Regions from separate parts of the Microbulbifer pacificus genome, predicted to be linked through region 2. Evidence: predicted binding sites of a transcription regulator. Region 2 holds the regulator's gene; the other holds the start of a gene.

Region 1 (7,952 bases), 1.7 Mb from region 2:
GCCTGATGCGCCTGGACGCGCTGGCGGAGCGTATTTCCGCGCAGGCGGGTTCCAGTGTTGCGCGTCTGCCGATGTTCTGTGCCGGCTGCCCTCACAACCGCTCCACCCGCGTACCGGAGGGCAGTCGCGCGCTGGCGGGTATCGGCTGTCACTACATGGCCCAGTGGCTGGATCGCGAAACCTACACCTTTACCCAGATGGGGGCAGAGGGTGTTAACTGGATTGGCCAGGCGGCCTTCACCAGTGAACCTCATGTGTTTGTAAACCTGGGTGATGGAACCTATTTCCACTCCGGTATTCTCGCCATTCGCGCCTCTGTGGCCGCCAGGGTGAATATCACCTACAAGATTCTGTACAACGACGCCGTCGCCATGACCGGTGGTCAGCCGCACGACGGCGAGCTGCGCCCGGACATGATCTGTCGCCAGGTGCTGGGGGAAGGGGTGAAGAAGGTCGTACTGGTGATGGATGACACCAACAAGTACAAGGGAGCGTTGAGCTTCCCCGGTGAGGTGGAAATCCGTCACCGCGACCATATGCCGACCGTAATGAAGGAGTTGCGGGAAGAGCCCGGTTGCACCGTCATCGTCTACGACCAGACCTGCGCCACGGAGCTGCGCCGCAAACGTAAGCGCGGATTGCTGCCGAAAGCGGAAGGTCGTCCCTTCATTAACGAACTGGTGTGCGAGGGATGCGGTGATTGCGTCACCCAGTCCAGCTGTATCGCGGTGGAAAAGGTGCCGACCGCCCTCGGTGACAAGCGCCGGATCAACCAGACCGCCTGCAACCAGGATATGTCCTGTGTGAACGGCTTTTGTCCGTCATTCGTTACCGTAAAAGGCGGCAAACTGAGCAAGCGTGCCGGTGTCGGCGACGCCCTGTGTCAGGCGGCGGACAAGCTCGCCGCGCCGCAGATGCCGGATCTGACGGAGCCATTCAATCTGTTGGTGACCGGCGTCGGTGGTACCGGTGTCGTGACCATCGGTGCACTGCTGGCGATGGCGGCGCACATTGAAGGTCGTGCCTGCAGCACTCTGGACCAGACCGGGCTCGCGCAGAAAGGCGGTGCGGTGTACTCCCATGTGCGCTTTGCCAAGCGCCCTGAAGACTTGCAGGCGGTGCGCATTTCCGATGGTCGCGCCGATGCACTGATGGCCTGCGACCTGATCGCTGCTGGCAACCTGTCTGCGAGCCTTGCCAAGCTGGATGAAACCCTCAGTCGTGCGGTGGTAAATACCCACCTGAGCCCGACGGCGGCCTCGGTGCTGGGGCGTGAGGACATCCACTCACCGCAGGCGGTGCTCGATACAATCAAGGATGCCGTGCGGGAGCTTGATGTGGTCGAGGGGCACACCCTCACCAAGGCCGCCCTTGGCGACACCCTGGCGGCGAATATTTTCATGCTGGGATTCGCCTGGCAGAAAGGCCTGATTCCCTTAGGGCTCTCGTCCATTCAGCAGGCAATCGAACTGAATGGTGTGGCCGTGCAGGCCAACCTCCAGGGTTTTGCCGCCGGCCGCCTCGCAGCGACCGACAGGCCCGCCCTGGATCGGCTGCTGGTGAAGGGCGAAGAAAAAACGCTGCCGCAGGGGCTCGAAGATATTGTGGCGCACCGGGTTGCGCACCTCACTGGCTACCAGAATGTCGCGCTGGCGCGCCGTTACCGCGCGCTGGTGGACCGGGTGCAAGCAGCGGAAATTCTGAAAGTGCCGGGCAGTGAGGCGTTGGCGGAAGTGGTTGCACACAATTATGCCAAGCTGCTGGCCTACAAGGACGAATACGAGGTGGCGCGCTTGTATAGCGATGGCCGCTTTATGGATTCCCTGCGAGAAAATTTCGCCGGTGATTTCGAACTGGAGTTCAATCTGGCGCCGCCGCTGTTGAGCCGCTTCGACAAAGATCTTGGGCGCCCGCGCAAGATGAAGTTCGGCGGCTGGATGCACCGTGCATTCGGTGTGTTGGCAAAGCTGCGCTTCCTGCGCGGTTCCGCGCTGGATATTTTTGGCTACACTGCCGAGCGTAAAATGGAGCGCGCGCTGATTGCGGAGTACGAAAACCTGGTCAATGAAGTCATTGGCAAACTCAATGCGGAAAACCATGCGGCGGCCATTGAACTGCTGGGTTACCCGGATCTGATTCGCGGCTACGGTCTGATCAAGGATGGAAATGTAGAGAAGGCGAATCAGGTAAAAGTGGTGTCGCTGCAAAATTTCTACAACCCGAAAGCGGGTGTGCAGGATTCAGCTGTGCAGGTGGAAGTGTTTGATCCGGCCAAGGCGCAGCAAGTGGGATAAAACCCGGCAGCTGGGTTGAAACACAGCCATGGGGTAGTTCCCATGCTGTATTAAAAAAATGGCGAGCTCAAAGCTCGCCATTTTTTTGTAGGTAATTCGCCGTGGCGTTACCAGCCGATTTGCGCGCGCAGCCCCAGCTGATCGGTGCCGTCGCCGGTGAAGTCGTCGTCACCGATGATGTAGTTAAGCATAAAACGCACATTGCGATTGGCGTAGAAGTTGAGGCCGAAGGTGACGCTGCTGGCCTCTAAGTCCGAGATGTTCGCATTTTCCATGGTGTCGTAGCGGAAGGTCAGTTCCCAGGCGCCGCCCCACAGGCCATCGCCGCTAGGCTTCGCGGAGCTAAACGCGCCGCGCTTTTTGCTGTACGCCTTGTGTTCTCCCGTCAGCATCCAGCTTCCCTGAATGTACCAGGTGCGAACGGTCTGGTTGTCGATAAAGCAGCCGAGATCCGGATCGCAGTAAAAGGGCGCCGGTGCACCGAATTCATCTTCGAAATCCTCTTCCGAGAGATAGTAATTGCCCTCAAAATCGCCGACGGTGTACTCCGCCTGCAGGTAAACCGGGCCGTAACTGCCAGCGAGCTCCAGTGCCGCGGTGGTGGCATCACCACCCAGATTGCCCGGAGTAAGCGCCATTAACTGGGAAGGACCACGGCGGCCGGCATAATCGGCCTCGGCAACCAGATCGCTGGAATTTCGATTGTTGTTTTCGAAGCTGACCGAGGTGCCCAGGTGCAGGGTCAGGTCATCGGTATTGACCGGTGCCCAGGCGAGACGGCCCGCTGCGCCCACACCCTCGTTGCGCGGGGTACCCGCATCGCGCAGGTTAAAGGCCATGAAACCAAGGGTGTAACAGTCCTGCACGCCGGTCCAGCCGATGCCCTGCTGGAACTGATGGCCATCGTAGAGACCGGTGGAGCTGGAGAACGGGCGTTCCAGCATGGTCAGCTCGTTGGAGCTGGTCATCTCCGCCATGGAGCGAAACGGTTTGAACTGGCCGATACGGATTTCACCGTTGAGAAACTCATGCGCCAGATACACATCGCGGTATCCGCTCAGGGTATCGCCGCCGGTGAAATCCTGTTCCAGCACATAGCTCCAGTCGTAGATATTGCCTTTCAGGGTGATACGCGCGCGGCGGAAATCTGTGGTGCTGATGGGGTCTTCGAGATCACTGTCAAACAGATAGGTATCGAAATGAATCCGCCCGCCAAGGGAGGCGGAATAGTTGCCGTCATCGGACTTGATTTCCAGATTACCCTTGGTTGTTGCTTCATCCGCGGCGGCAGTGCCCGAGAGCAGGGTGGTCATGGTGGCGGCCATCAGGCTCTTGTGGAGGCGTGTCATGTCGTATATCCCGTACTTATGGCTGTGTTATTGGCGGCGAATGCTAACAGCCGATTCCTTCTGTAAAAAATTGGAAACATTTCTGAAACAATTTGAATCCATAAAAATAGATTCTTGTTTCCGTAACATTACTGCAATAAAGATGTGATATCGGCGGAGGGGTGTTTGTCGATTTTGGAGAGTTTGTAGATGCGGCGCCAGCGGTCAGGCAATTACATCGGTATTTCTGTCTTCGCCGAGGTCTAAATTCAGCATATGACGTACTTTGGTAATTGCGTAAAGGTCGGCCCACAAAATGGCGCTGCCTACCTTACATCGAGCTTTCAGTCTGAAGGAGGGGAGAATATAGCCGAGGTTGTGGGTGCCGTCTTCCCTTTTGTAGGAGTTTTTAACCGAATTACTGGCGGATTTGGCAGCGCCTTCCATTCGTGGTCGCGGCCTTACCCGGCCACTCGCCTGTGATGGGAAAAGATGCTGAATCAGATCTGCTTGACGCTAAATCCGGCGGTTTTCAGGTAGTCGGTGACAGACTTCCCTCCGACAAGATGGCCGGCACCGACTACTACGAACAGCGTTTCATACTGCTGGCTGAAAGACTGGATCTTCTTCGCCATTTCCCGGTTGCGCGCGTAGAAGAGGCGCTCGTGTAATTGCTCAAACTCTGGGTGGTCCTCAATGCCTTCGCGGAAAATCAGGTCATAAAGGGCGCCCTGATCACCGGTCTTCCAGGCCCCGGTCATGCGCGGTACGAACTTGTCCATTTCCTCCAGTTGCTCCAGGGTCTGCTGTAAAAAGAGATCAGGTTTTTCCAGACCGTTCAGGAGTGCCAGCTGTTGCATGACGCTTTCCAGCTCCAGGGTGGGTTTGTTCTGCTGGTGTGCCTGCAGGAGAAAGTGACGGTCGATGCCCGCGTTCGGGTCCAGTCCGCGGGCCTGCATTTCCAACAGGCTCAGGGTAATCATGGCGATGGCGGGGCGCATACGGCTGAAATGGATTTCCGGAATCTGGCGCTTTTGCAGCCACGCCTGTAGCTGCCCATACACCGCGGGAGATACGTGGTTTTTCAGTTGGTCGCCCGGTGGGTAAAAGGATTCCCGCATCACTTGTTGCTGCAGTTGCGGGTCGGACTCCATGGCGATCACATCGGCTTCTACCACCAGTACGTCGCTGCTTTTGTAGGCATCGGCGATGGTGTCCCGCAGGGGGTAAAAGCTCTGGTCGGCGAGATGGATGGAACCGAGCAGGTATACCGTGTTTTCCCCCTTCGTTGCCTCAAACAGCAGGCCGCGGTCGTTGGCGGCGAGTGCCTGCATCGTGAACAGCGCAAAAAATAAAACGAGCAGCCAGTTGGCGGCGGACGTTTTGCACATGTGATGTCGGGGACGGGCGGCTGATTGGCAGAGTTCCATATCGTGTTCCGTGAGTTTCTGGTCGGAAAATTCTACCGGATTCCGCCCAGCTTGTGATTTATGTCGCCGTTACGAAAATTGTGCGCCCTGGCGCAGAAATCAGCTGTACAATCACTAAGTCACTAAAGCCCGGATACAGAGTCAGGTAATCCTGGCGTGCGCTCGCTTCCGGTTCGGAATCCGTTACCAAAAAATAATCTTGTGCGGCCTGTTGTGCTGCCTGTCAGGCGGGTGATAAGAGTGGCGATTAAATCGTGGAATGGAGTTTGCTCGGCTATGCGGATTGTACAACTGGTGCCCTCTTTGGAAGGTGGAGAACTGGCGCAAGAGACGCTGGAGTTCGCCCAGGAGCTCGCCAGACAGGGGCATGAATCCGTAGTGATTTCTGCGGGTGGTACGTTGGTCTCGCGCCTGACCCTGCACAGCTGCCAGCACCACGAACTGCCCGTTGACCAGAAGCGGCTTTTCAATGCCCGTGTGCACAGCAAGCTGCGCCACCTGCTGGAATCCCTGCAGGCAGACATACTTCTGGCGCGCGATGCACTGTGCAGCTGGCACGCTTGGAAAGTCTGGCAATCCCTGCCGGAGACAGGGCGCCCGCGCCTGGTAACCCTGTTGCATTCCCTGCCGCCCGGCGGATCTCTCCGCGGACGCATCAACGGCGCGCTAGCTCGTGGGGAGCTGGTGTTAGCCGCTTCCAGGACACTGGCCAGTGAGTTGCAGCGGCGTCACGCAGCAATTCTCAAGCAGACGCCAGCGGTTTTGAGCGGAGGGGAATTTGAAGAGTACCCCGGATTGCGGGTGCATTATCGTGGGGTGAATATCCGTGAGCTGGACCGGCGGGCGCCGGTTTCCGGCCACTGGCACCAGAAACTGCTGAACCAGTTTCCGCAGCTGGAGGGGCGCAACTGGCTTCTGCTGCCCGCACCCATTGCGCCAGGCAAGGGGCAGGAGCGCTTTCTAGAGTTGCTGGCGACACTGAAACAGACTCGTCCGGATGTTTTTGGCCTGGTTGTCGGCGCAGTTGAGCCGGGACAGGAAAAGTTTGCCCGCAATCTGGAGCGACGCGCCGAGACCATGGGGCTTGCGGAACACGTGCTGTTTCTCGGCGCCCGTAGGGATATGCGTGAGTTCTATGCGAGTGCGCGAGTCACGCTGGATCTTGCCGACGACCGGGCCGCCAGCGGCAGGGTTGTCACCGAGTCGCTGGCCATGGGCTGCCCCGCGGTGGCGATAGCCGGTACCGGGATTGAGATGCTGCAGCAATGCTTCCCGCAGGGGGTGTTGCCAGACCTGTCCGGCAAAAGTGATGCTGCGGTGGCGGCGCAACTCGCGGATGCTTGCGAATCCATACTCGGCAACCCGCTCAATGTGAATTTCTCCGGTTTCAGCCTGGCGGAGACCACGGCCCAGGCGGTGAGCTGGTTCCAGTCCCTGTGTGGAGATAGAGTCGCATCCCGGCATTCCGCCACAGGGATGGGCTGATTCCCGCATTGCATGAAAGTCTGATTTTTCAGGCCATCAATCCCGCGTAAACCTGCCATGTGGCCCGCGCCATGGAGTCCAGAGTGAACTCCGACTGCGCGCGGGCAAACAGCGGTGCAAAATCCTTTTCCAGTGTTGTGCTCTGCAATGTCGCGCGTATTTTTTCCGCGATATGCGCAGGTGCGATTTCGCTCAGCAGATATTTTTGCGGCAGGTAATCGATGACATTTCCACTGCCATTGGCGATGACCGGGGTGCGGTGCAGCAGCGCCTCCAGCAGGGTATAGGGCGTGCCTTCGGCCACTGCCGGTATGATGACCAGATCGGCAGCCTGCATGAAATTTGCCACCGCATTGTTCCCTGCAAAAAAAACTACCCGCGCGTCCAGTTGCAGATTGCTGGCCTGCTGCTGCAGTGCCTCCTTTTCCGGTCCATCTCCCAGCACCACCAGGCGTGCATCCGGCAGTAGCGGCAGCGCGGCGATCAGCTGATCGACACAGCGCGCCTTTATCAGTCGGCTTGCAACCAGCAGTGTCGGCCCACCGGTAGCGTCCAGTTCCGGTACTGGCGCGCTGGTCGCCGGGGCCGACAGTTCCACTCCATTGGGGATGATGGTCCACTCCAGCTTTGAATTGGCGACGGTGTTGTGGCTGATGGCAATGCGCGCATCGAAGGCGCTGGCGAGCTTGTCGCGCGGATGCCGAACATTGTGGCGGGTGATTACCTGTCGGGTTTCCGTGAAGGGCTGTACCGCGGCCAACAGCTGCGCGGATTTTGAACCGTGCCCGTGCACTATCTGGTAGCCGCCCTTGCGGATCACGCTGGCGAGGCGCCAGACCAGGTTCGGGTGGTGGCGGCTGCGATCGGTATTGAGTGGAATGAACTGGATGCGTTCGTCCAGTGTGGTCAGATACCTGGGGTGGGCAATCACGGCAACCCGGGCGCCGGTATTGTGCACCTGCCAGCGCGACAGGTCGGCAACGTGTTTTTCAAGCCCGCCGTGTTCCCGGCTGGCAATCAGATGGCAGATGGTCTGAATCATGCGGCTAGAAGTCCAATATCTCTGGAGCGCCGCGTTATTGTTATTGCGGTTGGGCAGGTCGCCGGAAAATTCCGGTGTGGCTACGGCGCCAGGTAGTCAGCCAGATCCGGCTGTCCTTGAAAGCGCAATTGTCTCCCGTTGGTGTGACAGGATTTTGATTTAATTATTACTATTTTGTTGCGCAATGGACTCAATAAGGACATCAAAATTTCTTGTGCCAGTTCAGCGAGGCGAAATCGAACCCGGGATTGGGGGTGTTGGTATAGCCGTTGGAGAAGTGGCTGTAGCGCACTGACAGGGTGTCGCCACCTTGCAGGGTGTAGCCCGCGGCAAAGTGCAGGGCGAAATTCAGATGGGTGGTGAGTTCGATCTG
Region 2 (7,952 bases):
AGAATCTGCACGAAGTGCAGGCGTGGCTCGCCAGCAGCCCCGCCGACAACCTGCCGCCGCCGCTGCCGCTGGATGTTACCGGGGAATGGCCGCAATTGCGCGTGGATACGCTGTTTACCGCCAATACACTGCATATCATGCCGGCGAGTGCAGTGGAGAGCTTCTTCGCGCGCCTGCCGCAGGTGCTTGAGCCCGGCGGTCAGCTGATCGTTTACGGTCCGATGAAAATCGCCGGCAACTATATCGGCTCCGGCAATGCGGACTTCGATGTGTGGCTGAAGGAGCAGGACTCGCTGCGAGGGATTCGCGATCTCGAGTGGCTGGACCAGCTCGCAGAGGCGCAGGGGCTGCGCAGAACGGAAAACAATTTCCTGCCCGCCCATAACCAATTGCTGGTTTGGCGGGCCTGAGCCCGACACCGGAACACAACAGAATCAGGAATACAGGAGCGCACTATGCCCCCATGGTTTGAAACAACCCTCGCCATTTTCGCCGGCATCGCCGCGGTCTTTTTCTTTGCCAAATACCGCGAAACCGCCGCTGCGCTGGAGGAGTCCGAGCGCATGAAGTACAAACTATCAAAAGACCTGGACCGCTATCGCGACGTACCGCAGCTGCGTGCCCTGCGCGACGGCCTCACCGGCGAGCACAGCCTGCCGGCAGACGACGAGGGGCGGGAACATCTGCTGATCCGCGACAGTGCCCGCAAGCTGGTGCACATCACCATTACTAGAACCGCGGTTCCCGTCAGCGATGGTGAAGTGCGCTATCGCACCGGTGGTGAAGAGCGAACGCTCGAGGAATTGAACTGACCCCGGTTTCCGAAAAGGCCCCTCGCGGGCCTTTTTTAATCACAGCGCTCTCACTGTCCTGGCTGCCACAGGGCTGAAGACTCAGGCCGAATTGGTCAGTGTCAGTTTCTGTGTGGGGAAATTGAGGGTAAACGTACTGCCGCGGCCGGGCACACTGGTGACCGAGAGGTTGGCGCCGTGGCGCAGCAGCACGTGTTTGACGATGGCAAGGCCGAGGCCGGTGCCGCCGCTCTCCCGCGAGCGACCTGCGTCCACGCGGTAGAACCGCTCGGTGAGACGCGGAATGTGTACCGGATCTATGCCGATACCGCAGTCCTTCACGGAAAAATGTCCACCGGCCGCATCCAGCCGCCAGCGCAGCTCAATGGGACCGCCATCCGGGCTGTATTTGACCGCGTTGAACGCCAGATTTGCGAATGCGCTGTGCAGCTCCCCGGATGTGCCGGTAATCGTGCAGTCTTCAATGCACTCCACCGAAATCTCGTGACGCCCGCCACTCAATGACCGGGCTTCACCGGCTACCTGCTCCATCAATTGCCGCACCGAAACCTTGTCGCGGCCGCTCTCGCGCTCGGACGTCTCCAGTCGCGCCAGTAACAGCAGATCATTTACCAGCCCGGTCATGCGCACCGTCTGCTCGCTCATCTGCGACAGTGGCCGTTCCCAGTTGCGCGGCGCCTGGCCGCTCATTTGCAGGGTTTCCAGATAACCCGCAATCACCGTCAGCGGTGTGCGCAGCTCGTGGGAAACGTTCGCCACAAAATCCCGCCGCATCTGCTCGAGATTGTGCAGTCGCGTCACGTCGCGCACGATCACCAGCGCCTCATCGTGACCGAAGCGCGTCACCTCCATAGTCAGGATGCGGGAGTCATCCCCCGGCGCCGGCAGCGTAATCGGCTCCAGCGACGGCCGGCCGCGACCGAACATGCGGTTGTACATATGCTCCACAAATCGTGGATCGCGCACGAAATTGACCAGCGGCTGGCCCGCGTCATCCGCCTGCAGCCGCAACATCTGCCCCGCTGCCGGGTTCCACCAAGCCAGATTCCCCTCGTCCTCCAGCGCCACAATGCCCTCGCGCAGCGCGCTGGTACTGTCCTGTACCCGGCGCAGCATGGAGTGCAGCTTCTGCTTTTCCTTGCGGTGGCGGCGTTGCATGCGATAGAAATCGTCGGAAATATCCCCCCACACCCCGAAGCTTGTCGGCGCCGGGCCGCGGCGGCCGTTGCTCAGCCAGTGATCGAACTGGTTCTGTTGCCACAGCAGCCAAAACAGGTACACGGCGAGGCCGGCACACAGCGACATCCACCAGTGGCCACTGGAGAAACCGAGGATGGTGGTGCCTAGGGCGATAACGATAAAGCGCGAGAACTCGCCAATACTTCGATCGAGCATGATGGTTGGGCCATCTGAATAGGTGGGTGAATTCCGCAGACTGAAAAGCAGTCCGCAGAATTCTAAGCGAAGGTCGGGTGCCGGGTATGTGTTTTTGAAAGCGTCGGCGACATGGACGTCGCCGACGCAGCGTACAGGGATGTATTTACAGCGGTTTCAAAAACGCATACCCGGTGGCCGGCCGCCACTGGACTCTCCACGGAGTCACACAAATCTGGAGAAGGAGCTTACACCCTTTCCACGGTCTGTACAGAAAAGCGGTAGCCGGTGCCGCGTACGGTCTGGATATAGCGCTCGTGGCCGTCGATGGTCAGCGCCTTGCGCAGGCGGCGGATATGCACGTCTACGGTGCGCTCCTCCACATACACATTGCCGCCCCACACATGGTCCAACAGCTGCGTACGGGTATAGGCGCGCTCCTGATGCGACAGGAAAAACGTCAGCAGACGGAACTCCGTGGGTCCCATATCCACCGGTTGGCCATTGATCGTCACCCGGTGGCTGATCGGGTCCAGCACCAGGCCGCCCGCGGTCAGCGGCTCCTCCGGTGCACTCGGGCCAGTACGTCGCAGCACCGCCTTGAGGCGCGCTACCAACTCGCGGGGAGAAAACGGCTTGGTGATGTAATCGTCAGCGCCGGTTTCCAGGCCCTTGATCTTGTGATCCTCCTCGCCCTTCGCTGTCAGCATGATGATCGGCAGCGAGGATGTCAGCTCATCCCGCTTCAGGCGGCGGGCCAGCTCAACCCCGGATACATCCGGCAGCATCCAGTCCAGCAGCACCAGATCCGGCTTCTCGTCGATCACCAGCGCGTGTGCCGTCTGTGCGTTTTCCGCCTCGAGGCAGCGGTAGTCCGCCATCTCCAGCGCAATTCGCAGCATGTCCCGTACCGGGGCTTCGTCGTCGACTATAAGGATCGTTTTGCTGTGCATCTGCCTGCCATACCCTAACTGGTTGGTGTCACTTAACTGACTTTTCTCAGAGTGGCCATTTAACGTCACTTTAATGACAAATATATGACAGGTGTTTGGCAATCACGACTTTGCCGGGTAAAGCCAACTTCAACTGGCGAGGAAGTGGAAAAAAATACCCAAAAAAATCGCCGCGCCGACCAAATTGTTGTTTAAAAATGCCTTGAAGCAGGGGTCTCGTTGTCGATCCCGTACCAGCCACTGCTGGTAGCTGAACAGCGCCGCGGCAATCGCCACCCCACAGTAATACAGCGCGCCCAGCGCCTCGCGGCTGCCCAGCATCAGCAGCGCAAAAACCACCATAACCTGCAGGCTGCCGGTCATCACCCGGTCCATGTCGCCGAACAGGATGGCGGTGGATTTGACGCCAATTTTTAGGTCGTCATCCCGGTCCACCATGGCGTAAAAGGTGTCGTAAGCCACGGTCCACAGCAGGTTGGCGGTAAAGATCAGCCAGGCCACCGCCGGCACTTCCCCTTGCACCGCCGCGAATGCCATGGGGATACCCATACTGAAGGCGGCACCGAGCACCACCTGCGGCAGGTGGGTGTAGCGCTTGGCGAAGGGGTAGCAGAAGGCCAATACCAGCGCCGGCAGCGACAACAGCACGGTAAGCTGATTGGTGGTGAGCACCAGCAGGAACGCCAGCAGCATCAGCCCGGCAAACAGCAGCAGAGCGCCTCTGGCGGTGGCTGCACCGGTGGCCAGCGGGCGCTGGTTGGTGCGCTTCACATGGCCGTCAATATTGCGATCGGCAAAGTCGTTGATGGCGCAGCCGGCGGCGCGCGTGAGGATCACACCGAGGGTGAATACTGCGAACAGATGCAGACCGGGCCAGCCTTTCGCGGCGATCCACAGTGCCGACCAGGTGGGCCACAGTAGCAGTAGTGAACCGATGGGGCGGTCGAGACGGGCCAGCTGCCAGTAGGGCAGTATCTGCGGCCAGCGCTGTTGTATCTGTTGGCTGATCACTTGCATTGGATTTTCCCGGAATTCACTCCCGCTCAGGCGCTGGGCGGGCTATGGGGATTGAAACTGCTGAGGAAGGTTTCCGCAACCAGCAGGGGTTTGTCGCCGAGCCAGAAGGTGGAGCGGCGGCCCCAAGCGCGCGGAGCCATGTCGGCGAGCGCTTCCAGCGAGGATTGGGGATTGCGCGCGAGCTGGTTGAGGACGATGGGGCCGCGGCGCATGTCAGGCCGGCTGAACAGCAGTTCGCCCAGCGGGCGGTTGTCGAGGCTGCGCAGGTGGCGGTGTTTGCCGGCGAGCGAGCGCTCGGGGAGTATGCTGCGGGCGTAGACCCACGGTTGGCCGCGTCCGCAGAGCAGGACCTCGCGTACCAGCGCGAGGGATTTATCGCGCAGGTTGAGGGCGCGGCGCTCTTCGAGGCGCGGTTGCTGCCAGCCCTGGTTGAGGATCTGTACGCTAAACTCGCCGCTGCTGTGGTGTTTGAGCGCGGCGGTGAGTGAGCCGGGGTGCAGAAGCCACGGCAGCAGCGCTTCCGGTGGCGTTTGTCCGTGGAGGGTATCCAGCGGATGCGGGTGCCAGTCGCCGATGGGTTCAAATGGGGAGTGGTACAACGGTGACTCCGCGACGGTTCAAATATGACCGCATTGTACCCGACCAAACCGCTGGGGAAATGGTTGGGTTTTGCCCGACCCGGGCGCTGCCGATATAGTACCAGCCACGAGTAAGTAAAGCCGCGCAGAAGCTGGCAATAAAAACAGGACGGACCATGGGGCTCACCAAAAAAATCGTACTGGCCATGATCGCGGGTATCGCGGTCGGCCTGTTGTTCAATTTCTTAAATACCAGCCAGATCCTCGGTGAAGGTGTTACCGGGTTCATCAACAACTACCTGACCAATGGCCTGTTCGACATTGTCGGCAAGATCTTTATTGCTTCCCTGAAGCTGATGGTGGTGCCGCTGGTACTGGTGTCACTGATCTGCGGTGCCTGCGCGCTGTCGGAGGGCAGTCGTGTCGGGGTGCTGGCGGGCAAGACGCTGCTGCTGTACCTGGTGACCACCGCGATTGCGATTTCGCTGGCGCTGCTGCTGGCGCTGGTAATCCAGCCCGGCGCGGGCATGGAGGGAATGGCCACGGGCGCGACGTTCGAGCCGAAACCAGCACCGCCGCTGTCGGAAATGCTGGTCAATATTTTCCCCACCAACCCGGTGGACGCGATGGCCAAGGGCAATATGCTGCAGATCATCGTGTTCGCGCTGCTGATGGGCTACGCAATTTCCCGCAGTGGCAAGCCGGGGCAGCGCATCGCGGGTTTCTTCAATGACCTGAACGAAGTGATCATGCGCATGGTATCGGTGCTGATGGTATTTGCGCCCTATGGGGTGTTCGCACTGCTGGCGAACAAGATCGCACAGCTGGGCCTGGACGCGATCCTGCAGCTGCTGAAGTACTTCCTTGTAGTGCTGGGCGCGCTGCTGCTGCACGCCTTCGGCGTTTACCCCCTGCTGCTGAAGTTACTGTCGGGCCTGAATCCGGTGAAGTTGTTGAAGAAGATGCGCCCGGCGATGGTGTTTGCCTTCAGTACCGCATCTTCAGCGGCCACCATTCCGGTTACGCTTTCCACCGTGGAAAAGCGCCTGGGTGTGGATAACAAGGTGGCTTCATTCACCATTCCCCTGGGGGCCACCATCAATATGGACGGCACCGCGATCATGCAGGGCGTGGCGACGGTATTTATTTCCCAGCTGTATGGCATCGAGATCGGCCTGATGGGCTATCTCACCGTGATCCTGACCGCGACCCTTGCTTCCATCGGCACCGCCGGTGTACCGGGTGTGGGCCTGATCATGCTGGCGATGGTGCTGCAGCAGGTGGGCCTGCCGCTGGAGGGGATCGCCATCGTGATGGGTGTGGATCGCCTGCTGGATATGGTGCGCACCGCGGTGAACATTACCGGCGATGCGGTGGTGAGTGCGATTGTGGCCAAGAGCGAGGGCGCGCTGCATCTCGACACCTTCAATGATGACACTTACCACAGTGTGATGGACAACGGCCAAGAGCGCGGGCGCTCCGCCATTTCCTGATACCGAACCCGAAACAAAAAGGGCTGCAATTGCAGCCCTTTTTGTTTGTCCACTGTACAGCGTATGCAACGGCGCTACAGCGTGGCCATTTCCCGCAGCTGGTCCGCCTCCAGGTTTTCCTCCATGGATTCCACCAGTCGTTCGACCATTTGGCTGAGTGCCTTTTTGATGGCCTCTTCAGTGTTGTCATCGCTTTCACGGCCATCGTGGTAGATACGTGTCAGGTATTTTCTACTGATCTTCATATCGTCGATGCTGATTCGTTGCTCGCGCAGCGCGACACCGTTGCGGTTGCTGAGTGCGTAGCGAAATTCGCCCCTAATCGCGACACTGCCCTGCTCCAGGTCGTAATCCCCCTTGGGCTTCATGCCGGCCAGGTTTTTTATCACCCTCAGATCGAGCGTGTTCTGCAGATTCAGCACGCCATTTTCCTGCACCAGCGGCACCTCTTCATCGTCGAGATATTCGTACAGTTCCCTGGCCAGTTCGCTGTGCAGGTGTTGGGTGTAGGTTCGAATCGCCTGCTGTTTGAGGTCTGCGAGCCCGCCGTTGCTGCCGGCCTGGGCCAGCATCAGTTCCAGGTTGCCGCTGGAAACCGGCATGGGCACATCGATCTGGATTTGGGTGGGGGCAATAACCAGGCTTGGGGTATGTTCGTCGCCTCCCCAGAAACCGCTCTGGGCCTGGGACTGGGCGCAAAAACCGATACTCAGCAGGCCGGCGAGAGCCAGTCTGCGCAACGTCGAGGTTCTCATTCATCTCTCCCTGTTTTCTTTTTTATACCGGGATGTATTGGGTGCAGCTTGGCGAATGGCTTCGCTCTGTTTTTTATGAAGTTGCCATGACAGGCTGCCATTTATCGCTACAGAGAGCAAAATTTTTCCGTGACTTTTGCGTCAGTAGTAGTCTTTTTTGCGCACAGCATCTCGGCGAGAAATTATGAATTGGGGTAGCGCTTGGGGGGGGTGCGCTGCGGGGGAGGCTTGCGGGAGGAACAGGTGCAGGGGGGACAGCGGTACCTTTGCGGCGGCGGATAATCGGGTATCCACCGCCGGTACAGGATCAGCCGCCGGCGAGTTTGCGCAGGCTGTCTGCTTCCAGATCGTCTTCGATGCGGTTGATAACGCGTGTCACCAGGTTGTCGAGCAACTTCTCCAGCTCTGCCGGGGTGCTGTCTTCCGCTTCCTGGCCGTTGCTGTAGGTTTTGACCTGGTAGCTGCCCTTCAAGCGCAGGTCGGCGATATCCAGGCGCTTCTCCAGCACTACCTGCCCGCTCGGATCCTGCAGGCGAAAATGGTAATCGCCACTGGCACTCAGGTTGCCGCGTTCCAGTTCGTGCTCGCCATTATTCTTGAGGCCGCTGAGTTGCTTGACCACAGAGATATCGAAGAAGTTGTACAAGGTCAGCGAGCTATTACTGGCCCCCAGTGGTACCTCTTCGTCGGTGAAGAAGGCGCGCAGTGCGGCGTCGAGCTTGTTGCGCAGCTGTTCGCTGAATTCGCGGGTGGCGGCGTCCCGCGCAGCGGTCAGTCCCTGTCCGGAAGCGGCCTGCGCCAGCAGTGCTTCCATATCGTTGCCCTGCAGCGGTGTGGGTATGTCCGCGGCAACTACCGTGCGCGCCAGGGTGATTTCGGGCAGCGGGCTGTCGGCGCTGCCGCCGAAAAGACCCTGAGCCTGGGCGTGTGATGCGCTAAGCGTCAACAGGGCGCAGAGGGCCACGCGGCC

What was found. The regulator PhoB, encoded in region 2, activates phosphate uptake and scavenging genes when phosphate is short. The targets are predictions, from matches to a motif close to TGTCATAAANNTGTAACA.
Region 1: a site for PhoB is predicted at 3,705-3,722, ahead of R5R33_RS02395 (OprO/OprP family phosphate-selective porin). Genes of this name have one in related genera too.

Annotation. Positions count from the first base shown of each region.
Region 1 covers NZ_CP137555.1:544,447-552,398, reverse strand. The annotation lists gene R5R33_RS02400 (indolepyruvate ferredoxin oxidoreductase family protein) at 1-2,294, shown strand, start outside; gene R5R33_RS02395 (OprO/OprP family phosphate-selective porin) at 2,402-3,643, opposite strand; gene R5R33_RS02390 (TraB/GumN family protein) at 4,123-5,013, opposite strand; gene R5R33_RS02385 (glycosyltransferase) at 5,329-6,537, shown strand; gene R5R33_RS02380 (glycosyltransferase family 4 protein) at 6,566-7,579, opposite strand; gene R5R33_RS02375 (acyloxyacyl hydrolase) at 7,782-7,952, opposite strand, start outside.
Region 2 covers NZ_CP137555.1:2,288,727-2,296,678, forward strand. The annotation lists gene R5R33_RS09860 (DUF938 domain-containing protein) at 1-410, shown strand, start outside; gene R5R33_RS09865 (hypothetical protein) at 456-812, shown strand; gene phoR (phosphate regulon sensor histidine kinase PhoR) at 894-2,207, opposite strand; gene phoB (phosphate regulon transcriptional regulator PhoB) at 2,435-3,139, opposite strand; gene ubiA (4-hydroxybenzoate octaprenyltransferase) at 3,269-4,156, opposite strand; gene R5R33_RS09885 (chorismate--pyruvate lyase family protein) at 4,183-4,755, opposite strand; gene R5R33_RS09890 (dicarboxylate/amino acid:cation symporter) at 4,911-6,227, shown strand; gene R5R33_RS09895 (hypothetical protein) at 6,302-6,982, opposite strand; gene R5R33_RS09900 (hypothetical protein) at 7,290-7,952, opposite strand, start outside.